DNA from 4 places in the Priestia sp. AB genome. Region 2 is predicted to be linked to each of the others. Evidence: riboswitches for the same ligand, from Rfam matches in the RefSeq annotation. Region 2 holds a riboswitch; each other region holds the start of a gene.

Region 1 (6,032 bases), on a different contig from region 2:
AAGAAAACGCATATTTTGTAAAAAAATGTACAGAAATGCGTAAATGGCAAAAATGGAAAATACAAAAGAAAAGAAGAGTATAGAAAACAGTTGACGGGAAAAAATGAATCCTATAAGATATGTTTAAATGTTTAAGTTCTTGAACATTTAAACATAAGGAGTGAACACTATGTCACAGCATTATGCGCTCATCACCGGTGCGTCGGGAGGAATAGGTAAAGAGTTAGCTTATCAATTCGCAAAGGATGGGCATCCTGTAATTTTAGTTGCCAGAAGCGCTGATAAACTAGCGGCTATTGGAGAGAATTTAAAATCTACTTATAATATTGAAGTCATAACGGTTGTTAAGGATTTATCAAGAGAAGAAGAGATACAGTCATTATATGAAGAACTTAAAAATAAAAAAATGCACGTTGATTATTTAGTGAACAATGCTGGTTTTGGACTATACGGCAAATTTATTGAAACAGCTTTAGATGAAGAGTTAAACATGATTGATTTAAATATTCGAGCATTAACTCATTTAACAAAATTATTTTTACCGGATATGGTCAAAAGAAATCGTGGAAAAATTTTAAACATTGCATCTGTTGCTGCATTTATGCCAGGTCCACTTATGACGGTATATTACGCAACGAAAGCGTACGTATTATCTTTCACAGAGGCCCTTGAAAATGAATTAAGAGGTACCAATGTAACGGTAAGTGCTCTATGCCCGGGTCCAACTAAAACGGGTTTTAGCGACCGAGCCCAGCTAAGCAACTCCAAGCTTTTTCAAAGCGGTGCAATGGATGTAGAAACAGTAACGAAAGTTGGCTATAAAAAATTTATGAAAGGGCAGACGGTTATCGTACCAGGAGTACAGTTTCGTCTTGCTACGTTCATCCCGCGCTTCGTGCCAAGAAAGTGGCTTACATCCGTTGTCCGCAGAACACAAGAAATTAAATAAAGGAGAATCTATATGAGTGAAAAAGCAGTCGAGTTATTTCGTGCCAGCATTCCTATTTTTCAGGCTCTAAGTGATTTAGCAAGACAAGATATTATTTTGCTGCTCGCCGAAAAAGAGCCTTTAACCGTTAATGAAATTGCAAACGAGTCTACTCTATCACGACCGGCAATTTCTCATCATTTAAAAATTCTACGCGATCAAAAGCTTGTGCAAATTGAGCAAAAAGGAACGCAGAGATATTATTCATTAGCTTTGAATGAGGCAGTTGAGCTATTAAAAAACTTGCTTGCTACAGTTGAAGCCGAATGTTTATAGGGAGATGAAAGGAATGAACCACGAGCGATTCTATATCACAGATGAAACGGTCATTGAACATATTGTTTCTACACAAAAGCAGTATTTCTATGCGCAAAAGACAAAGAGTATCAGCAGCCGCATTCAAGCACTGAATAAGCTAAGAGACGCAGTCAAACAAAACGAGCAGAGAATTATGGATGCTTTAAAACAAGATTTAAATAAATCTGAAGTAGAGGCTTACACGTCGGAAATTGGGATTTTACTAGAGGAGATTCGGTTTACGCTTAAGCATTTAGCAAAATGGATGAAGCCTAAAAAAGTAAAAACTGCTTTAACACATGTGGGCTCTAAAGGGAAAATTGTTCCTGAACCGTATGGAGTCGCGTTAATTATTGCTCCATGGAACTATCCGTTTCAATTAGCACTGTCTCCTTTAGTAGGAGCGATTGCTGCTGGAAACACGGCGATTATAAAACCTTCTGAATTAACGCCTAGCGTATCTCGCGTTATACAAGAATTACTGGCTGAAGCTTTTGACCCAGCATTTGTGACGGTGATTGAAGGCGCTGTAGACACGACAAGCCTGCTTTTAAAACACCCGCTTGATTATATTTTCTTTACGGGAAGTGTAAATGTAGGGAAAATTATTATGCAAGAAGCAGGGAAGCAGCTTATTCCAGTCACGCTTGAGCTAGGCGGAAAAAGTCCGTGCATTGTACATGAAGACGCAAACCTAGATCTTGCAGCGAAGCGAATTATGTTTGGTAAAGGGATGAATGCAGGCCAAACGTGCGTTGCTCCTGATTATTTGCTCGTGCATAAAAAAGTGAAAGCGCAGCTTGTAGAGAAACTTCGCGAAGCAATTTCTCAATTTTACGGTAGTAATCCACTTGAAAGCGACCGCTACGGCCGTATTGTCAGTGAGCGTCATTTTACTCGGCTAGTTGAGTTTTTAAAAGACGGAAATGCTATAGTTGGAGGCGGGTACAATAAAAACACGCTAACAATAGAACCTACGGTGTTAAGTGAAGTAAGCTGGACATCAGATGTTATGCAAGAAGAAATCTTTGGGCCTATTCTTCCTATGATTGAATATGAAACACTAGACGAAGTCATTCATAAAGTTCAAGAAAAAGCTAAGCCGTTAGCCCTTTACTTATTTACAGAAAGTGAAGATGTGCAAAACGTGATAACGGAGCGCCTTTCATTTGGAGGAGGCTGTATAAACGATACGCTTATGCATATCGCTACGCCATATTTGCCGTTTGGCGGAGTGGGAGAAAGCGGCACGGGTCAATATCATGGAAAAGACAGCTTTCAGACATTCACTCATTTTAAAAGCATGCTGTCTCAAACAACCAAGTTTGATTTGTCATTCCGCTATCCTTCGGAAAAACAAAGCTTGAAAATGATCAAAAAACTATTGAAATAAAAGAGCCTCCTGATAGGAGGCTTTTTCGTTATTTTGAAAGTGAAAGCTGAGAAAGCGGCCATTTTTCTTGGGTATATGCCATTTCCCAAAATAAATACTCCAGTTCACAGCTTTTGATGAAGTGATCTTTCATACGGTTACGTTCTTCTTCAGTCGCTTGTTCGGCGAGTTCATCAAGCTTGTTACAAAACCATTGTGTTGTGCCATTCATTTCTTCATTATTATAAAACTGAATCCATTCATAAAAAGGATGAGAAGGAGATGGATTTACTTGTTCTGTAATGCGCTGGCCAATTTCAACGTACGTCCATGGACATGGAAGAAGCACTGCAATGATTTCTGCTAAGCTGCCTGTATGGGCAACACTTGTCATATGGTTAATGTAGTGGCTGGCCGTCGGTGAAAGCGTCTCAGTGTGAAGGTCTTCATAACGTACGCCTGCTACTTCACAAAAATTATTGTGAGGGTGTACTTCACTATGTAATACCGTAGAAATGCCGGCATTAAAGGCTTCCATTTCGGTACGCGTGCGGCATTTTGTTAAAGCAGCGCCGTAAATGCGAACAAATGCTGTTAAGTATTCGTAATCTTGAGAAACGTAGTGAATAAGCGCTTCTTTTGGCACGTTTCCTTCAGCAATTCCTTTAATAAAAGGATGGTTAAAAATGGCTTCGTAAATATAGTTTGCTTCTTGTCTTAATTGAGATGAAAATGACATCAAAATCCTCCTTTAATATGAGGAAGTCACAAACAAGCACATAAAGGAAATAAAAAACACTCCGTTTATAAACGGAGTGGCAAAGGACAGTAAAAAACTGAACATTGCCACTTTCCTACGCTGGTATGAGCCAGATCAGGTTCAAAGGGATCAAGAAAACTTGTCTCAGCCGGTGGCACCCCTAGTGGACTTCCTATTAATCTACGTTTAACTTACCATATATTCTGAAAAATAGAAAGCGTTATGGGGAATTGTGTGCTAACAACTTTTCTTTCTTAAAGAGGAAATTTATTAAAGCTATTTTTAATCATTTTTGTTTAAAAATGCATATTTTTAGGGAAGAAGAGGTATTAATGAAGGGAAGAGCCGTTTTCGTCTCCGAAACACTCCCATATAAATAGAAGAAAGGAGAAAACAAAATGGCGAAATTTCGTTTGTATGCTGTATTAAATACAGTAGGCTTGGCTATTACACTGCTTGTGAATTATTTAGCAAATGCCATTCCAATAGGAGGCAAAACAACGGGAGAAGCTTCTGCGCAAGTTCCTACGTTGTTTACACCAGCGGGTTATGCCTTTGCTATCTGGGGCGTTATTTATTTATTATTAACCATTTGGGTTATACGCCAATTTTTTGCAAGAGAAGATCAAAAGGAAATATATGCACGTATCGGCATTTGGTTTTTTCTAAACTGTTTGTTAAATAGTGCGTGGATCTTTATTTTCCAAAACGATTACTATAAGTTATCTCTTTTAGTTATGCTCTTTATTCTAGGCACATTAATGATTGTGTATTCCACTATTCAGCATTCTCGAATGACGACATGGTTTATGCGTCTGCCGATTTCGCTTTATCTTGGATGGATTTCTGTTGCGACTATTGTCAATGTGTTTGTCGTATTTCAAGCAAATGGAATACAGCACTTGATTGGCTTAAACGAGTTAGCATGGACGATTATTATGCTGCTGGTAGGAGCTGTGCTGGGCATTATGTTTACATTAAAAAACCGAGACGCTGTTTATCCGCTTGTTTTTATTTGGGCTTATATTGCCATTGCAGTGCAGCAAAGTGGAAATCAGCCAATTGTCATTACTGTCATCATTTCAGTTGTTTTATTGGCAATTGCCATTATTGTGGGATTGATTAAACGCTATAGACGTTTTTAAAAAGAAGCTCTAGCTTTTGTAAGCTAGAGCTTTTTATGATGCTCTTTTGATTGTAAAAAAGCAGCTGTAAAAGCAATTAAGCTAATTAAAATACCAAAAGGAACAACAATTGGTACGAATGATAAAATAAATGTCATAAGTGTAACCTCCATGTTGCATCGGTGCATAATGAAAAATTCAACTTTTTTAAATTGAAGTTCCGCTATTATAGTATGCTAGGCTTTATGTTTGGAGCCTATATGTTTAGAAATAAACGAAAAAGGCAAAATACGTTACATATAGGTTATATAGGAGGAGTTAAAATGGAAACATATTTAGTTGCTTACACAGATAAAGATGATATGGAATATAAACAAGTGACATGCGAGAGCTATGAAGATGCAGAGCGTACGGTTCTTCGTTTAGAGAGAGAAGGGCATATGCATATTGAAGAAATATCAAATCAAGAAGCCTATCGCGGAGACGAATCATCGTACAGAGAATGATTTTTGAATAGAAACATCAAACTTAAAATGAAGAAGCAGCTGCTTCTTCATTTTTTCTATTCTATATAGATATCGTTTTATAGAAAAAAGTAAAACGGGAATGATTTTCTTCTGCATTTATGGTACAGTACTAATCAGGTGAGTTTTGAGTTTAGAAGAGGAGAGAGTAACATTATATGAGTAAAGGAAATCAGTGGTCTTCACGCCTCGGTTTTATTTTAGCATCTGCTGGGGCAGCAATTGGTCTAGGAGCGATATGGAAGTTTCCATACGTAACGGGAACCAGTGGCGGTGGAGCATTTTTTGCGTTGTTTATTTTATTTACGATTTTTATTGGATTGCCGCTTCTGTTGGCAGAATTTATCATTGGAAGACATACGGGAAAAGAAGCGATTAGTGCTTATAAGGCAATTGCTCCAAAATCCGCTTGGGTATGGATTGGCAGGCTTGGAGTACTGAGCTGTGTCGTTTTGCTTTCCTTTTACAGCGTCGTTGGCGGCTGGGTGATTTTATATACGATTATGAGCGTAACCGGTATGCTAAGCGGAAAAGAGTACGGTTCGTTGTTCAATGCCGTCATTAGCCAACCTTATGTAGTATTAGGTGCACAGGCGCTGTTTTTATTAATTACAGTATTTGTTATTTCAAAAGGCGTACAAAAAGGAATAGAGCGTGCTAATAAATACATGATGCCGCTGTTATTTATCTGTTTTATCATTATTGTGGTGCGTTCTTTAACATTAGACGGAGCAATGGACGGAGTAAAGTTCTTTTTGAAACCGGATTTTTCAGCCATTACAGGGTCATCTGTTCTCTATGCGCTCGGTCAGTCGTTTTTCTCGCTTTGCGTGGGATTATCTTGCATGGTGACATATAGCTCTTATTTAGGGAAAAAAGTAAGCTTGACACGTTCAGCTGGGACTATTGCTCTTTTGAACTTGTTTGTTTCGCTGCTGGCGGGCTTGGCTATTTTTCCAGCCGTTTT
Region 2 (6,032 bases):
AAAAGATGAATGAACTGCTTACGTTATTAACAACAGAGTCCCAAAACGAACAGACAATGAAGATCGATACAGCTAGTACAAAAGAAATTTTAAACATAATGAATACAGAAGATCAAAAAGTAGCGCTGGCTGTACAAAAAGTACTTCCAGACGTAGAGGTGGCAGTTGAATTTGTAAGTGAATCGTTTCAAAAGAAAGGCCGGCTTATTTATGTAGGCGCAGGAACAAGCGGACGACTGGGAGTATTGGATGCTGTTGAATGCCCGCCTACTTTCAGTACCGATCCCAATCAGGTACAGGGATTGATGGCTGGAGGAGAAAAAGCATTTGTTAAAGCAGTCGAAGGTGCTGAAGATAAAGAAGAATTGGGAGCAGCAGATTTACAAAAAATTCATTTGAATGAACGAGACACAGTCATTGGAATTGCTGCAAGCGGACGCACTCCTTATGTGATTGGTGCATTAAGATATGCAAAATCTGTAAAAGCTAAAACGGTGGCTCTGTCTTGTAATGGTAATTCGCTTATTGGAAAAGAAGCGGACCATAGTATTGAGGTAGTAGTAGGTCCGGAAGTGCTAACAGGTTCCACAAGGTTAAAAGCAGCAAGCGCTCATAAAATGATTCTCAACATGATTTCTACCGCGGCTATGATTAAAGTAGGAAAAGCGTACGAAAACTTAATGATAGATGTTCATGTGAGTAATGAAAAGCTTAAAGAACGAGCGATAGGTATTATTTGTAAAATTACAGGTGTTTCTTATGAGCAAGCAAGTCAAACGCTTGAAGAAGCAAATAATGAGGTAAAAACAGCAGTGGTTATGATCAAAACAAATGAAAATTATGACACCGCGAAGTTGTTACTGAATAATGCGGGCGGTTATGCGAGAAAAGCGATTGAACATTACGTATAAAGGAGAGAAACGATGTCAACAGGCGGATTAACGATGATTAAAAACACGGTGGCTAAGCTTCCTGATTCGGAGAGGAAAATTGCTGAATATATTTTAAACAACCCGCATACTGTGGTAAACAGTACGGCTGGAGAATTAGGTAGACTAGCGAATGCGAGCAGTGCTGCTGTTATTCGTTTGTGCAAATCTATCGGTGTTAGCGGGTTTCAAGAATTAAAGGTAAGAGTAGCCGGTGATTTAGCCAGAGATATGGAGCAAGGATACCGCGATATTGAAACAAATGAAACGATTCAATCTATTGTCAAAAAAACGGCAAGCAACAGCATTCAAAGTCTAAGTGATACGGCCGAGCTTGTGAATTATAAAGAAGCAGAGCGGGCTGTTTTGGCGCTGATTGAAGCCAAAAACATTCATTTTTTTGGAATCGGTGCTTCACATATTATTGCTATAGATGCGCAGCAAAAATTTCTTCGAATTAATAAAAATGCCACGGCTTTTGCAGATAGCCATTTAGCAGCTACACTCATCGCAAATGCAAGTAAAGACGATGTAGTTGTGGGTATTTCTTTTTCAGGGGAGACTCCTGAAGTAAGCAACGTCTTATCTTTAGCTAAAAACCGCGGAGTAAAGACGATTAGCTTAACCAAGTACGGACAGTCCACCGTTTCGTCTTTAGCTGATATTTGTTTGTATACGTCTTATTCTCAAGAAGCGCCGTTTCGAAGCGCAGCTACATCGTCTCGTTTAGCCCAGCTTTACGTGATTGATGTGTTATTTTTAAGTATTGCAGCGCAGCAGTATGACCAGACGATTGAGTATATTGACAAAACAAGAGATGCCATTCAGTTTTTGAAAGGTAAGAAATAAAAAAAGAAAGCGATTACAAAAAGGGGGGTTTTGTGGTCTGTTTCCTCAGTGGCGTATCCATCTAAGAGGAAAATACAAAGGGGGATTAACATGTCTTTAGATAATCATCAATTAGCAAAGGCTGTTTTGGAGATGCTTGGGGGAGCATCCAATATTGAAGCGTATACGCATTGTATGACGCGGCTGCGTGTGACGGTAAAAGATGATTCAATTGTAAAAAAGACGGATATACGAAAACTTGAAGGCGTGCTCGGATTAGTGGAAGAAGAAACGCTTCAAATTATTATTGGTCCCGGCAAAGTGAACAAAGTAGCAGAGGAGTTTGGAAAGTTAATTGATGAATCCGGCGGTATTAATTTAGAAAATCGTGCAGCACAGCGGAAATCGGAGCTGAAAGAAAAAAATGCAACTCCGTTTAAGCTCTTGCTTCGCCGAATTGCAAGCATTTTTATTCCGCTGATACCTGCTCTTGTAGCATCTGGACTTATCACCGGAGTAACAAAAGCAGCGGTTCAAGCGAAGTGGCTTCCGGCGGATTCACAGATTGCTATTCTTTTAACGGTTATCGGAAGCGGCTTATTTGCTTATCTTGGTATTTTAGTAGGTATCAATGCTGCAAAAGAATTTGGTGGTTCACCGGCTCTAGGAGGCTTAGCGGGTATTTTAGTCATTAATCCTGCTGTAGCTGATATTAAACTTTTTGGTGAAGCCCTTTTGCCGGGACGGGGTGGCTTAATTGGCGTGTTGCTTGCAGCAATCTTTATGGCCGTAGTGGAAAAACGAGTGCGTAAATTTGTCCCTCAGTCATTGGATATCATTATTACACCAACCGTTACGGTGTTGATTACAGGAATTATTACGTATGTAGTATTCATGCCAATCGGAGGCTTGATTTCAGATGGAATCACAAAAGGTCTTTTAGGAGTTTTAGAGGTTGGAGGAGTTGTAGCAGGCTTTGTATTAGGGGCAACGTTCTTGCCGCTCGTCATTACGGGACTGCATCAAGGTCTTACGCCTGTTCATTTAGAGCTTATCAATTCAATTGGAGATGATCCGCTTCTTCCTATCCTAGCAATGGGCGGAGCTGGTCAGGTAGGTGCCGCTTTTGCTATTTATATCAAAACGAAGAAAAAACGTTTAAAGCGAGCAATTGGAGGCGCTCTTCCTTCAGGGCTGCTTGGAATCGGAGAGCCGCTTATTTTTGGAGTCACACTTCCTTTAGGGCGTCCATTCTTAACCGCTTGTCTCGGAGCTGGAATCGGCGGAGCATTTCAGGCGCACTTTCATATTGCAACTGTAGCAGTGGGGGTATCAGGTTTGCCGCTTACGTTTTTAGTTCATGCGCATCAAATTCTTCTTTATTTACTTGGATTAGTTGTTGCTTATGCAGCAGGCTTTGTTTGTACCTATTTCTTTGGATTTAACGATGAAATGGCGAGGGAGTTTGAATGATCGGTATTTCGTTTTATTTAAATGATAGTGATGCCCCCAAAAAATTAATAGAAGCGAGTGAGTGCGGCGTCACACGTGCATTCACTTCGCTTCACATTCCAGAAGAAAAAGGAGATTTGGCTGAACGGGCAAAAGAATTGCTTCATGTGGCTAGAGATTGTGGAATAAGCGTGTATGCAGACGTATCTAAGCATACGCCAGTTCATTTAGGTATTGAAGGCCTTATGTCGCTATCTTCACTTGGCGTATCTGGTATTAGACTAGACGATGGCTTTAGCACAGAAGAAACTCTTTCGCTTGCGAATAAATTTTATATTGCTGTTAATGCAAGTACGTTATCCAAACAAGAAATTGAAGCACTCTTATCTGCGGGTCTTCATCATCATCAGCTGCTTGCATGGCATAATTTTTATCCGCGGCCTGAAACAGGGCTTGAAGAAACGTTTTTTCAACAGCAGACAGATTTATTTAATGAACTCCGTATTCCAGTCTGCGCTTATATTCCTGGAGAAGGCGAAAAAAGAGGCCCTATTTATCAAGGTCTTCCTACTAGAGAAAAAGACCGTAATAGATGTCCTTTTACTTCTGCAGTAGATTTATACGGATGCGGAGTAGCAGAGGTTTATATTGAAGATCCATGCGCCGGTTCAAGTTTATTAAAGCGTTTGGTTCAATATCAAGAAAGCCGCATTATTCCGCTGCGCATTCGTTCACCTCATATAGAGGGAACGTACAGCGTGCGTCCGGATGTATCAAGAGACGTTCTGCGTTTAGTTGATACTCGATCTGTAAAACCAGTGCCGCCATTTCATACAGTAGAACGCAGAATGGGAGCAATTACAATGGACAATGATGGCTACGGACGTTACAGAGGAGAGGTTCAAATAGCTAAAACGAATTTGCCTGCAAATGCAAATGCTAATGTGAATGTGATTGGGTATGTGATAGAAGAAGATCATGAGCTGCTTTCGTTAGTGAGACCGGGGCAAAAACTTGCGCTTCTTCCTGTCTGAATGGAAAAAGATGTATTTTTAAAGAAGCCGATAGCTAACTAGTAAGCTTATAAAAGTAAAGAGCACACACTGCTTGAAAAGGTGTGTGCTTTTTATTTTACTAAAAAGGAAACTATTTTCATTGCTGAATCATGAACCTTTCTATTGAATAAAACGCTTTACTATGATAAAACTATTACAGGTAAACATATGATAATCGTTTAATTTTATAGAGATACAACGCCACTAGGGGTGCTTTCTAAGCTGAGAGAGACGAGAAGTCTTAACCCTTATAACCTGAACTAGGTAATACTAGCGTAGGAAAGAGGTATTGTAATGGATGTTTTGTATGGTATTTCCTTACGAACTCGTTATAATAATTTTTTGTATATAAACAAAAACACTTCTTTCCTGCGAAAGAAGTGTTTTTTTATGCGTAAAGGAAGGTGTCATACATGGAAGAAACAATTGATTTGCTTGTCAAACAGGTAGAGGAGCGCAAAGGAGAACTAGTCCAGTTATTAAAAACGCTTGTTTCATATAAAACGCCGGCGCCTCCTGCACGGAATTCTCATGAAGCGCAGCGCTACGTAGCGGATTTTCTTAAAAACTGCGGTTTTTCCATCGATATGTGGGATTTATATTGCAACGATCCTATTGTAGTGGGCACGTTAAAAGGGAAAAAATCAGCTGACTATCAAAGCTTAATTATTAACGGGCATATGGATGTAGCTGAGGTACAAGAAAATGAAAATTGGGAGACAAATCCGTTTGAAGCTGTGGTAAAAGACAACATGATAATCGGACGCGGAGTTGCTGATATGAAAGGCGGCTTGGCAGGAGCATTATTTGCAGTTCAGCTTCTAACAGAAGCAGGAATCGAACTGCCGGGAGACTTGATTTTTGAATCCGTTGTAGGAGAAGAAGTGGGAGAGGCAGGTACGCTGCAATGCTGTCAGAAAGGATATACAGCTGACTTTGCGCTTGTTGCCGATACGAGTGATTTACATATTCAAGGTCAAGGCGGAGTGATCACGGGATGGATTACGATAAAAAGCAGTAAAACCTATCATGACGGTACACGCCGAAGTATGATTCATGCTGGAGGAGGGCTGTTAGCTGCGAGTGCTATTGAAAAGATGGCAAAAGTGATCGGAGGGCTGCAAGAATTGGAGCGCCACTGGGCTGTTACAAAAAGCTATCCAGGATTTTTGCCGGGAACAAATACGATTAATCCAGCAGTAATCGAAGGGGGAAGGCATGCTGCGTTTATTGCAGATGAATGCAGGCTGTGGATCACCGTTCACTATTATCCCAATGAATCATACGACCAAGTATCAAAAGAAGTGGAGGAATACATTTTAGCTATTGCAAAAGCAGATCCATGGTTAAAAGATAACCTGCCAACCTTTGAATGGGGAGGCACATCAATGATTGAAGACAGAGGAGAAATCTTCCCGTCATTAGAAATTGATGAAAATCATGCTGGAGTACAGCTGCTTGCAAATACTCATGAACAAATTGAAGGGAAAAAGCCTCCAATCGATGTGTCAACTAGCGTAACAGATGGCGGTTGGCTAGCTGATGCGGGAATTCCGGCAGCTATTTACGGTCCGGGAAATTTAGCAAATGCACATGCTGTGAATGAACAATTAGATATGAATCAGCTTATTCAATATACAAAAGTGATGGTGCAGTTCATTTATACGTGGCTGCATACGCATAAGGAGTGATCATCATGAAATTTAGTGAACGATTATACGAAAAGCTGCAGCCTATTTGGCGTCAAAATCATAATCATCCCTTTGTA
Region 3 (6,032 bases), on a different contig from region 2:
TACTCCTTTTTGGCCGATAGTCGTTTGACAAGTAGTTTGCACTTCTATCTTGGCAGCTCCTTGAATTAAATCTAAATTGGACATAATTTTAGTAGCTGCCGCAATCATTTCGCTGCTTAATCCTTTGCTAAGTCCAAGAAGGTCTTCTCCGCTATGCTGATCGGATAAAATGTATTCTCTTAAATCCCCTACTGTCCAATTTTTAATAATGTCGTAAACAGATGAATCAATCTGACTTTCAATTAATGCCGAGATGTTGTCTTCATCAGCGCTGAGCAGCGGGTAGTTTCTGATATCAGCAAGTGTGATATCAGCTAGAACTTGCTTTGCTGCCATTCGTTCTTTCATTGACTCGGCGCTAACTCCTGCGAGCTGATCTCCAGAACGCTCTTCGTTTGCTTTGGCCATGATTTCTTTTAAGCTATAAAATGAAAATGTTTCTCCTAACATTCGTGTAGTTTTAAACATCGTTTCCTCCTTGTGTGTTCAGCTGATTATGATGAAAAAGCGAGCGTTTTAACGGAAACGGAGATCGCTTCTCCAGCTACTGGTAACCCTAGATCGATGTAATCTCCGTGTGTAAAATCAATTTGATCTAAACAAATAATTTCTAACTCTTTCCTCTGTTTAGCTAGTGCTTGTCCTAAAGCTTTTGCAATATCTTGTTCGCATAGAACAACGAGGCACTTAGCTCCCTTAAAACAAACAATAAATTCATCGCTTATTATTTTTGCTAATTCTTGAAGCATCTTATAGCTGCAGTAAGGAAAATGAGATAAAGCAATAGCAGCAAGGGGATCTTCTGCACTGAAAATAGTTGAAGCCTGCATACATACCGCTCGTGCTCTTTCTTGAAACAGCTGCGGATTCCACGTCTCTTCTTGCTGAACCGGTATCTTTATAATCGGAATATTTTTTAGCGGCAGCCGCTTCGACCCAATGTATACGGTTGATCCGCTAACTTCTGTATTTTGCATACCAGCACCAATTACAGTAGCGCGCGTTGTCTCAGAGGCTTGAGATACTTGGATGGATTGAAAATGATACGCTAGAAGCGGACCAACGTCTCCGTGTATGGCCACTTCCTTCACTGTTATTGGCTTTTGCTTCTCCATCATTGCTCCTACTCCTCCTGAAACCATGATCGTTTCAGGATGTATAGAAGATCTTGTATGAGGAGAAACGAGCAGCGAGGAATTTTGATTCAGCGCTTTTACATAATTCACGGTTTCTTCAGCTAGTAATTGACAGATAGACGAGAGCTTTTCAAATGCTGCTTTTTCACCTTCTTGCAGTGTTAAAGAATTATTTTTCAAAAATTCAGTTAAATGAGACGAAACGTAGGTAACAAGACCGTCTTCATTTAGTCGAATTAATCTCCCGCCTACATGCAGTGTAAATGTTTCTATCACTTTTCCATTTTGACATAAAGCGATGTTAGCAGTACCTCCTCCTACATCAATATTGGCAATTACTGCATTTGTTTCAGCAGAACGTTCTATTGCTCCTGAGCCTTTTGCTGCTAATATTCCCTCTAATTCAGCGCCGGCTGTTGCAACAACAAAATCCCCAGCATGTTCGGCTAGATAGTGAACGATACTTTCTGCATTTTGCTTTCTGGCCGTTTCTCCTGTGATGATCACAGCACCTGCCTCCACTTGATCTAATGAGATTCCTGCGTTCTTATACTCTTGTTCTAGTAGTACCGTTAATCTTTGAACATCAATTTCAACATCGTTTAGCATAGGGGTGGTATAGATAGAACTTGCATACGTTACGCGACGATCAATAATTTGACAGCCTGGCAGCGTAAACTGATTTTGTTGATTTGCTATTAACAGCTTGCTTACAATCAGCTTTGTTGTGCTTGTTCCGATATCTAAACCTATGCTCGTTATCCATTTCTGTAGCATGCTATCAATCCCTTATCACGTTTGAATATGGTGATTATCATAAAACAGTTTTTTGAATATTTCACTAACTATGTTATCAAACCTGACACACTTTTGTGTAAACAAAGGTGACAAATGACAAAAAAGACTAAATCTTGGTAGATTTAGTCTTTTTTATTATGAGTGTGATTTAGTTACAATCATTCTTGATGCGGATGGAATTAATAGTGAAAGAATGACTAAGCAGGCTATTAGTGATCCTACCATTGAAATCCCGTTCATTGAAAAAGAATACCATAGAGCGGACATGCCCTTTGGCGCATACGATCCCCAGAAAATAATACCCGCAATAAAGTGCCAGACATACCGTGCGAAGCTGCCGATAACAAGGGATAAAACAATCAAAACAAAAGCTTTTGATCTGTTATTGTTAGCTAAATTTGTTTTAATAGATTGCGAAAAAATACCTCCAAAACCTATAAAAGCAAAAGCCACAATATATTCAATAAACGTTTGTAGCGCTGTTAAAATATAAGCCGTTCCTGTTGCCAACTGCAACAGCCCCCATAATAGACCAGATAGAGCTCCGCCTTTTACTCCCCAGCGAAAGCACATAATAAAAATGGGCACCATGGAGAACGAAATACTCACAGCCGTTGCAATCTTAATGGAAGGCAAAAGATCAAGTAGAAGTGCTAATGCTGCAAAAATAGCTATTTCAATTTTAGCCTGTAAAGGTAATGCTTTATTCACGTTTCTCACTCCTGTTTTTGAATCATTCATATCAAAATCATTCATATCAAACGGTTTACACAGGAGTAAGCAAATATATGCTACTATTCCCACATTCCTACGCTAGCGTTAACTAACAGGTTCGAAGGGTCTGAACAATTTGTTCACTCTCAGCACGGCGGCTCCCCCTGTGGTACGTTCGGATATTTATGTAGTATTATGACAACATTCATTATACCATATGTAACAAAATAGATTCGAGAGATTTCAAAGATGTTTCTATTTTCTGAATCTATTTTTTATAATGACAATCGTTTTAGTATTTGGTATACTTCTTTTATGTCAAATGAATATAAAAAACCCTCATCCTAATCGATGAGGTAGAGGTCGCAGTTTTTAATAGTAAAGCAACGGAAATGCAGAGAACATTGAGGATGTTGCTTGAAAGGAAAAATTGCCGAAGTTTAGATCACTTCTCGGTTGATTTAAGCTGGGGCTGTCTCCGAACAGGAACAGAACTGTCACATCATGCGAGTGGTGTGAAGAGCTATCTTCACGGAAGGTTGACGCGGTTTTCAGATTTAAAAGCGCGCACATATACTGCGGGCTTTTTTTATGTTATCCCGTCTCTTTCCGTACATTCGAAAGGAGTATTTATCTATGCAAGAGCAGCAAGAATTAAAACGTGGGTTGAAATCTCGCCACTTAACGATGATTTCATTAGGAGGAGCCATCGGAACCGGCTTATTCCTAGCAAGTGGTGGAGCAATTCACACAGCAGGACCTGGGGGAGCGCTTTTAGCTTACGCTATCATTGGTGTCATGGTTTACTTTTTGATGACCAGCCTAGCGGAGCTCGCAGCTTATATGCCTGAAGCTGGTTCGTTTAGTACGTATGCGTCTCGGTTTGTAGATCCATCCTTTGGTTTCGCTCTCGGCTGGAACTATTGGTATAACTGGGCTATTACGATTGCAGCTGAATTATCTGCTGGAGCCCTTATTATGAAATTTTGGTTCCCAAACTCTTCTTCTATTTTATGGAGTGCCCTGTTTTTATTAATTATGTTTGGGCTTAACTACCTTTCTGTAAAAGGATTTGGTGAATCTGAATTTTGGTTTTCGTTAATTAAAGTAGTAACGGTTATCATCTTTTTAGTTATTGGCATTATGATGATTTTTGGTATCTTTAACAATGAAGCACCAGGGTTTAAAAACTTCACGCTTGGTGATGGACCCATTCACGGTGGATTCTTTACTGTCTTAGGTATTTTTATGGCTGCTGGTTTTTCATTTCAAGGAACAGAGTTGCTTGGAGTCGCAGCTGGAGAAAGTGAAGATCCGGAAAAAACGGTTCCTCGCGCAGTTAAACAAGTCTTCTGGCGCATCTTGTTATTTTATATTTTAGCTATTTTTGTTATCGGGATGCTTATTCCATACACAGCCGATTCATTAGCAAGTGATGATGTGCGAGTAAGTCCATTTACTTTAATATTCGAACGAGCAGGTCTGGCGTTTGCAGCATCAGCTATCAATGCCGTTATTTTAACAGCCGTTTTATCTGCTGGTAACTCAGGTATGTATGCTTCTACGCGTATGCTGTGGAACTTAGCGAAAGATGGAAAAGCACCAAGGTTCTTAGCAAAAGTAAATAAACGAGGCGTTCCGGTGAATGCTTTAATTGCAACGGCACTTGTCGGTACACTTGCATTTGGCGCTTCATTTTTTGGAGACGGTGCGGTATACACGTGGTTACTTAACGCTTCTGGTATGTCTGGTTTTATTGCTTGGTTAGGAATTGCCATCAGCCACTATCGTTTTAGAAGAGCATTTGTTGCCCAAGGTCATGATTTGAATGAACTTCCATATCATGCAAAACTTTTCCCGTTTGGTCCTATCTTTGCCTTTATTTTATGTGCTGTTGTTATTTTAGGTCAAAACTATTCGGCGTTTATGGGTGATTCGATTGACTGGTACGGTGTACTTGTTTCTTATATCGGACTTCCTTTATTCTTAATTGTTTGGTTAGGATACAAATGGACGAAAAAGTCAAAACTTATTCCGTTAAAAGAATGCCAAGTAACAGTGAAAAAATACGAATAAAAAAAGCTCTCTATTCTTTTGAATAGAGAGCTTTTTTTATGTGATCTGATCAGCAAAATGAAGAGATATATAGGCGGGCTGATTTTTCATAACAAGCATATAACCTTTGAGGGGACGATTACAGTAATCAGCAGCTTCTATATAATAAATACGCTGAACTAACCTGCTTAAATGGGTTACAAAAGATGGAAGTTGATGAGTAGGAATGCTTTGGATGTAGTCTATGATTTCTTGTTTAGTTTGAAGGCCCGAATGGGTACATTCTAACAGATGAAAAAGCGGATCTGCTGCTATAGTAGATAGTTCAGAATTGTGTTTGATTCTATTCAGCTGGATATGCAGTTCTTTTTTGGACCATCTTTTTGGAATAGCTCTTATATGCTGATATTGAAAATGTGTATTCATGATAGCTAACACCTTTCGTATTAAAATAATAAAATGACTTATTATTTTAATAACCTTTACACATTAAACTAAAACGTTACAATGTGTAAAGGTGTCATACATCTTATAAAATAAGCTGATAAAAAAGCACATCTTGCCACTGATCGAATTTCCAGCCTACTTCTTTAAATTCTCCGCAAAATGTAAAATTAAATTGCTTATGCATTTTGACACTGATATCATTCCCTTTTGTAATTCCTGAAATGACAACGTGATGGTTGAGTTCTTTAGCCAATTCCAAAATCCGCTTCATAAGCTGTTTTCCAATACCATGCCCCTGTTGATTTTTATCAATATAAATCGATAGCTCTACCGTTTGAATGTACGCTTCTTTATCTCGATAAGAAGAAAGCGAAGCATAGCCTGCTACTACCCCGTCTCTTTCCGCGACAATAAGCGGAAAGAGTTCATTGCTAATATGATTATCAAACCAGCTCCTTCTTTGCTCTACTGTTACAGGCGTTAAATCAAAAGTAGCAGCACTTGCTTGAACAGACTGGTTATAAATTTCAACAAGCATAGGTAAATCTTCTTCTTTAGCATAACGAATGATCATATGTACAAACTCCTTATAGTATAGAATTATCTTTATTTTACTTCTTTTAAGAAACATAATCTACATAAAAAACCGATGTGCGCATGCACATCAGTTATGATTTTGAGCATATTGAAAGGTTTGAAGAACTTGAAGTGTCTCTTTTGTAGAAACGACCGTTGCAAACTCCCCATGCAAAGAAGACAATGCGAATGTATGTACATCTTCTGCAGGAAGCCTTGTTTTTCCATCGTAGGACATACCATCAAAGCAAGCTGTTGCATCGTTTACAACGTACGTCCTGTACCCTAGATTTTCAGCCATGCGGG
Region 4 (6,032 bases), on a different contig from region 2:
TTCACATATGAAGAGATTGCAGAAATGACTGGCTATACTCTGTCAAAAGTGAAAATGGACTTGTATCGTGGTCGTCAACAATTGAAAAAAAGAAAGGAAGAGGACGGATGAGCTGTCAAGATATGAAGCATCAATGGGAAAAATATAAAAACGGCACTTTGACAGACAAAGAAGCAGAAGCACTTGAAGAACATACGGAAAATTGCGAAGCATGCTCAGCTCATTTGGAGCACTTGCTAACCGAAGATGAACCGTTACCGCCAACTTCATCAGCTACTTCACTAAGTGACGATACGATGTGGGATAATAAAAAAGTTAAAAAGTCCATTTATATCGCCAAATGGAAGCAGCGCCTTTCAAATGTGACAACTGTCATTGGCTCTGTCGTTCTGCTATGGATAATCGGCAGCTTTTTATCTATTGTATATTATCATCAATCAAAAACCGAATACATAAACAGCGTGAATCAAGCGGCTATCGAATCTGCTTTTCCGAACGTTCATATACGTGAAACCACTTCTGATACACAGTCCTTTTTCCGCATGCAGTCGCAAATGGAAGCTTATAAGCAAATTGGACGTGAAGAGCAGGCCATTGGGACATTTACATTTCATCAGCTGTTTGATAAAACAAGCGGTGTAGAAAAAGCATTTTCCGGCGGCAAATACGATCTTAACCTTTCTTTTGTCTATCCTGATCCCAAAAAACTAAAGCTACATGCAAAAGAGTATAAGCAATGGACAAACGAAACATGGAAAGCGTTAGAAAATCTACCAAAAGGAACGGTAAGCGAAGTGGCTATTTCTTTTGATGATACGTATTCGCTAAAAGAAGTTCAGCAAAAAATGAACGCCATCGACAGCCGTGATTTTTCTACCTCTTGGTACGCGCTTAATACAGGGCACGAACAAAAAACAAGCACAAAAGATGAGCCATTAATTGACTTAACATCAACCTTTGGCTTTCCAGAGTTTTTAGACTTACCTTACGATCACAAAGGAAATCAAACCCACTCTACTAGCAAGTCGAACGTTTTAAATATGATGAGACTATTAGCCGATAATGAAGAAACGGTCCAAAAAGTTCGTCAGCTAGACCATTCTGATCTGTTGCTAAAGCAGCGATATTCTTATGTAAAAAAACATGGCGTCGGTGTGTACGGCGTTGTGATTACAGGGCCTACAAAAAAGCTTCTGAAATTAAAAAATGATCCGTCGATCACATATGCGTCACTTGGAGATGTAGAGCTATGGAATTGGTTCAGTCGTCCCTCATCAGGTACCTTAATGAATCAGTAGAGGCTGAGACAAAAGTATAGCAGTGGAAGAAAAATCCGAACGATGAATCAAGACTCTTGATGGAGAATCAAATTCGTTCGGATTTTTTTATGGATAGAGTGAACGTAGGTTTCATATATGCAGTGATGTCGTTACGTCTCGGCCTCTTTTTTATTCATTCGTTAATTGTTCAAACCTTTTCACCGCTTCGCTTTTATCAAATGAACTAAACCATCGATAGTCTTGGTCATCTAAAATGCGATAGTGCTGACTAATCATATTTTGCTGCAGACGAAAAGAGCCTTCTTTTTGAATTTCTTTCCACCATACTCTTCCTCCGAGCGTTTTATCTTTTGGAGAAGATACGCCGTTATGAGCAATGATTTCTACTACTTCTAAAGGAACATCTCCCAAAACCGATTGAAGGATTTCACTGTCACCAAACAAACCGCATACTGCAACAGTGGTCGTCCACCCTGCTTCCGTGCGCCCTTTTTCAATTTGAACCAATGTTTTTTTGGAAATACCAATGACTTCAGCCATTCTGTCTTGTGAATAGTTTCTTTCTAAACGAATTAATCGTATTTTATCCGATACTGATTTAATTACTTCTTGTTTATTCATTTTCACAGCCCTTTCTTTCTATACACGTACATTTCTTTAGTGTAATATTACACCTAACTAAAGAAGAGTTTCAAGCGTTTCCCTTCGTCACAAGACGGGGAAATATACTGAAATGGTTTTTGTACACTAAAACAATTAAAAGGAGTTGAGAATATGTATATCATTGTATGGGCTATGCTTGTGCTATACGCCTTGCTGCTAGCTCCGGGAGCAAGCGCCGGTAATGATTTGCTGTTTAAAAATCTTATCACCGGAAATTTTCAGCAGGTAGATCCGCTCGTGGTTATGGTATTCTCTTTTTTAGGACTTTTCCCAGTATTGTTTATGGTAATGATCTGTAAAAAAGATACATACAAACTGCCTGGATGGCCATTTTCTCTTCTATCATTTGCGCTTGGAGCTTTTTCTCTTTTGTTCTATTATCATTGGAAAGGACAAAAAGTTCGAACACGTTCGCGTATTCCTTCACGTTTCATTGCTATCATTTCTTCTCATTTATGGATTGGACTATGCTTAGTGCTCACGATTGCAGGTTACGTATACGGACTATCCGTAGGTTCAATAAAAGCTTATGGAGATGCTTTTATGCAGTCACAGCTTGTTAGTGTGATGACCGCTGATTTTTTTGTTTTAACGTGGCTTTCTTATTCCGTTATGACAAAAGAAAGGATAGCATCCCGGCCTTACCTTCTTTTATGTTTCATTCCAGTTGCGGGCCCTTTTCTTATTTTGTCACTGCTTCCCCGCCAAGATGTTAGAGAAGAAAAACTTTAAATAAAAGTCTTGCGTTCCATTCATTATTCCGTTATAATCATTTCTTGTACGATGAAAGTTGATTAATTAGAAAACATTTATATATCGGCATCTTATTTACATTTGTTATACATACCTGCGCTGTGCGTATACTCATGTTGTCTTAAACCTTTGAGTGTTAAAAGGGAGCTCAAAATTTAGCTGCAGATAGCACGCCCTTCTTGGGACGCTAAACCCGGCTATGAGGGCACCCACCTAGTAGATCTGGGTATTTAAGACACTTAGGGTTACGGCAGTGCGGGCTTATTTTTTAGTTAGCTGTAGCTAGCTTTTTTTATTTTTCATTTTACTAGTTTACATAATTATTTTATTGTTAACTTATATTTTTTTTAGACATGTATGTTTTATTTATCTTCGATTGAGGAACATAAAAAGTAATAAAGGAGATGAATAAAATGAATGAACAAAAAATTGCTAAAAAAGTAAACGAAGTATTAGAAGGAAATCGTGTAGGAACATTAGCCACAGTTGTAAACAACAAACCCCACTCTCGCTATATGACATTCTTTAGCGATGAAGATGGTATCGCTCTTTACACACCAACAAATATCAATACACATAAGGCAGAAGAAATCGAAGCCAATCCGAACGTGCACGTACTATTGGGCTACAGCGGCGAAGGATATGGCGATCAATACTTAGAATTATCTGGTACAGCTGTTCTTCGTACTGGTGATCAATTAAAAGGGCGTATATGGAACGATCACATGAAAGAATGGTTTGACGGTCCAAATGACCCTGAGTATGTTGTTCTTGAAATTACGCCGAACGAAATTCGCTTTATGAATGAAGGCGAAGAAACTCCCCAAACTGTTCAGCTATAATAAAAAAGCGCACAGTGTGCGCTTTTTTTATTTTCCTACCGCTTCTTTCAATTGAGCTGCTTTTTCTTTTGGAGACGCTGCTAAGCTAATCGCGGTAATAATAGAAACGCCATCTGCACCTGCCTCTACTACTTGTTTGGCATTTTCAGGCGTGATGCCACCGATTCCTACAATTGGAAAGTCAATATTCTGGTTTCGCACTTCTTCAATTAACTTTGTACCTTGCACTGCTTTTGCGTCTTTTTTTGTAGAAGTAGGAAAAACAGGTCCCATTCCTACATAATCTGCCCCGTCTTTTATCGCTTGCTGCAGCTCTTGTACATTATGAACAGAGACGCCTACAATTCCTTTTCCTATTTTCTCTCGAACAATATGAGCTTTTTCATCTTCCTGTCCAATATGAACGCCATCTGCTTGTAAGCGGATCGCTAAGTCAAGATCATCATTCACAACAAAAGGAACGCTGTGCTGCTGACAAATTTGCTGAAGTTCCTTCGCAAGCTGATATTTCGCTTCTCCTGTTAGGGCACCCTCGCCTTTTTCACGAAATTGAAACACGGTAACTCCGCCTTCAATTGCTTCTTTCAACACTTCTTTCGGATCTTTTGTACAGTTATTGCTGCCCATTATAAAATAAACTTGCAGCAGCTTTTTGATTTCTTCGTTTGTCATTTTCCGGCTCCTTTTAACGTTGATGTACTCTTGCATATGATTCAATATCCTGCCCAGATAAAAGATGAAGCTGATTTAACAGCTCAATTTGAAAGCTTCCCGGTCCTTCTTCACCTTTTTTCGCTGCGGCGATTTGACCTGCCACTCCGTAAAAACTTAAAGCAGCAACGCTTGCCTCGACATATTCTTTTTCTACAGCAGCGAAAGCTCCTATAATTGATGTCAGCAGACACCCAGTCCCCGTCACTTTCGTAAATAACGGGTGACCGTTGTCTACTGTATACGTTGTGTTTCCATCTGTGATTACATCTTGTTTACCCGTGATAACAATCACTGTATCTAATTTGTTCGCTGCTTTCTCAGCAAGTTCAATGACGTCTCCTTGCCCTTCTAATGAATCAACGCCTTTAATGAGCCATGACTCGCCTACTACATTCGCAACTTCAGCAGCGTTACCACGAATAACTGCAATATTTAATTCTTCTACAAGCTGACGTGCTACTTCTGTACGAAACGGTGTCGCTCCGGCTCCTACAGGATCGAAAATAACCGGCACGCCATTTTCATTTGCAGATTTTCCTGCTATTCTCATCGCTTCTACTTCTTGAGCCGTCAGTGTACCCATATTTAAGACAAGCGCTCCGGCGATTCGTGCCATGTCAGCCACTTCTTCCTTCGCATAAGCCATAACAGGTGAAGCTCCTAGTGCAAGCAGGCCATTTGCTGTAAAATTGGTTACCACAACATTCGTAATATTATGAACAAGCGGACTTGTATCTCTTACTTTTTCTAATTGAGCTGAAATTTTACTAATATCCATATTCTCTCACTCTTTTCATTTAGTTTTAACACAGCAAAAAAAGACAAAAAAGCACCTTGCATGCGCAAAGTGCTTTGGTATGTACTCACATTCCCTGCGCTGGCATTATCCAACAGGTTCAAATGGTCAACAGGCGTCCCTGTACTCTCAGCCTGCCCCGCACAAGCTCCCATACTATTCTTGTTACGTTTAAAGTTTACTATTAACCTTTTTTATTTGCAACCATTACACTGTTTTGCCGATAAAATAAAGCTTCTCTATAGGCTGAGTGCCATTGTAAACCTTACACCTTTACTAAAAGAATAATCAAAAGACCTCCAGTAAGCTACTCGAGGTCTTCAATTCCCTAGGAATTCTATCATTTTTTCCTTATGGTTATTTCTCTTGAACCGCTTGATTTCTCACAGCTGTTTTTCTGTCCTTCCCTGCTCTTAAAGATAAAAGAAAACAAAGCAGCAGTACAAGTGCAGCTGATACGTACGGATAATTAATGTTTATATCAAAGAGAAAGCCTGCTACAACTGGTCCAATAATATTCCCAAGACTTGTATAAGCAGAATTTAGTCCGGCTACATACCCTTGGTCGTCTTGTGCCATCATCGACATTTGCGTGCTGATTGCCGGACGTAAAATATCTGTTGCTAAAAAGACGATGAATGTCACAACAATAATAAGCCAGTACGTGTGCACAAACAGCGTAAGTAAAATAAAAAGTCCCGTCATCATCAAGCAAAACGAAATCACTCTTTTTTCACCAAACTTATTTAAAATCCAGCCAAAAATCGTAACCTGCACTACAGCCCCCGCAATAGAGCCAAACGTAATAACAAACGCAATATCTTTTGGCGTAAAGCTAAATTTATGATCAACAAATAGTGAAAAAATCGTTTCATAATTGGATAATCCAAACGATGTCACAAAAACAATAATTAAACTTAGAAAATAAGGTTCTTTATAGGAATTCATAAGCTGCAGTAGCAGCCGATCTTCTTTTGGATTCTC

Evidence for each region. A riboswitch is a leader RNA that binds a small molecule or an ion and turns the genes downstream of it on or off. The one in region 2 is predicted to bind thiamine pyrophosphate.
Region 1: linked by a shared signal. The riboswitch ahead of tenA (thiaminase II) and the one ahead of POF52_RS17465 (acetylornithine deacetylase) in region 2 are both predicted to bind thiamine pyrophosphate.
Region 3: linked by a shared signal. The riboswitch ahead of thiT (energy-coupled thiamine transporter ThiT) and the one ahead of POF52_RS17465 (acetylornithine deacetylase) in region 2 are both predicted to bind thiamine pyrophosphate.
Region 4: linked by a shared signal. The riboswitch ahead of thiM (hydroxyethylthiazole kinase) and the one ahead of POF52_RS17465 (acetylornithine deacetylase) in region 2 are both predicted to bind thiamine pyrophosphate.

What each region holds. Positions count from the first base shown of each region.
Region 1 is NZ_JAQMYN010000003.1:357,026-363,057, reverse strand. Features, by position in the region: gene POF52_RS11500 (SDR family NAD(P)-dependent oxidoreductase) at 170-949, shown strand; gene POF52_RS11495 (ArsR/SmtB family transcription factor) at 962-1,264, shown strand; gene POF52_RS11490 (aldehyde dehydrogenase) at 1,278-2,678, shown strand; gene tenA (thiaminase II) at 2,707-3,396, opposite strand; TPP riboswitch at 3,492-3,589, opposite strand; gene POF52_RS11480 (TspO/MBR family protein) at 3,816-4,562, shown strand; gene POF52_RS11475 (hypothetical protein) at 4,865-5,047, shown strand; gene POF52_RS11470 (sodium-dependent transporter) at 5,224-6,032, shown strand, end outside.
Region 2 is NZ_JAQMYN010000005.1:273,284-279,315, forward strand. Features, by position in the region: gene murQ (N-acetylmuramic acid 6-phosphate etherase) at 6-911, shown strand; gene POF52_RS17450 (MurR/RpiR family transcriptional regulator) at 924-1,778, shown strand; gene POF52_RS17455 (PTS transporter subunit EIIC) at 1,869-3,230, shown strand; gene POF52_RS17460 (MupG family TIM beta-alpha barrel fold protein) at 3,227-4,243, shown strand; TPP riboswitch at 4,461-4,563, shown strand; gene POF52_RS17465 (acetylornithine deacetylase) at 4,678-5,955, shown strand; gene tenA (thiaminase II) at 5,961-6,032, shown strand, end outside.
Region 3 is NZ_JAQMYN010000007.1:81,538-87,569, forward strand. Features, by position in the region: gene POF52_RS20630 (ethanolamine ammonia-lyase subunit EutB) at 1-468, opposite strand, end outside; gene POF52_RS20635 (ethanolamine ammonia-lyase reactivating factor EutA) at 495-1,913, opposite strand; gene thiT (energy-coupled thiamine transporter ThiT) at 2,070-2,690, opposite strand; TPP riboswitch at 2,723-2,823, opposite strand; lysine riboswitch at 2,998-3,182, shown strand; gene POF52_RS20645 (amino acid permease) at 3,285-4,724, shown strand; gene POF52_RS20650 (hypothetical protein) at 4,761-5,129, opposite strand; gene POF52_RS20655 (GNAT family N-acetyltransferase) at 5,233-5,724, opposite strand; gene POF52_RS20660 (cysteine hydrolase family protein) at 5,815-6,032, opposite strand, start outside.
Region 4 is NZ_JAQMYN010000003.1:339,241-345,272, forward strand. Features, by position in the region: gene POF52_RS11365 (RNA polymerase sigma factor) at 1-111, shown strand, start outside; gene POF52_RS11370 (anti-sigma factor) at 108-1,298, shown strand; gene POF52_RS11375 (helix-turn-helix transcriptional regulator) at 1,449-1,901, opposite strand; gene POF52_RS11380 (hypothetical protein) at 2,055-2,675, shown strand; RNA gene ssrS (6S RNA) at 2,785-2,962, shown strand; gene POF52_RS11390 (pyridoxamine 5'-phosphate oxidase family protein) at 3,110-3,538, shown strand; gene thiE (thiamine phosphate synthase) at 3,566-4,210, opposite strand; gene thiM (hydroxyethylthiazole kinase) at 4,224-5,030, opposite strand; TPP riboswitch at 5,105-5,213, opposite strand; gene POF52_RS11405 (MFS transporter) at 5,406-6,032, opposite strand, start outside.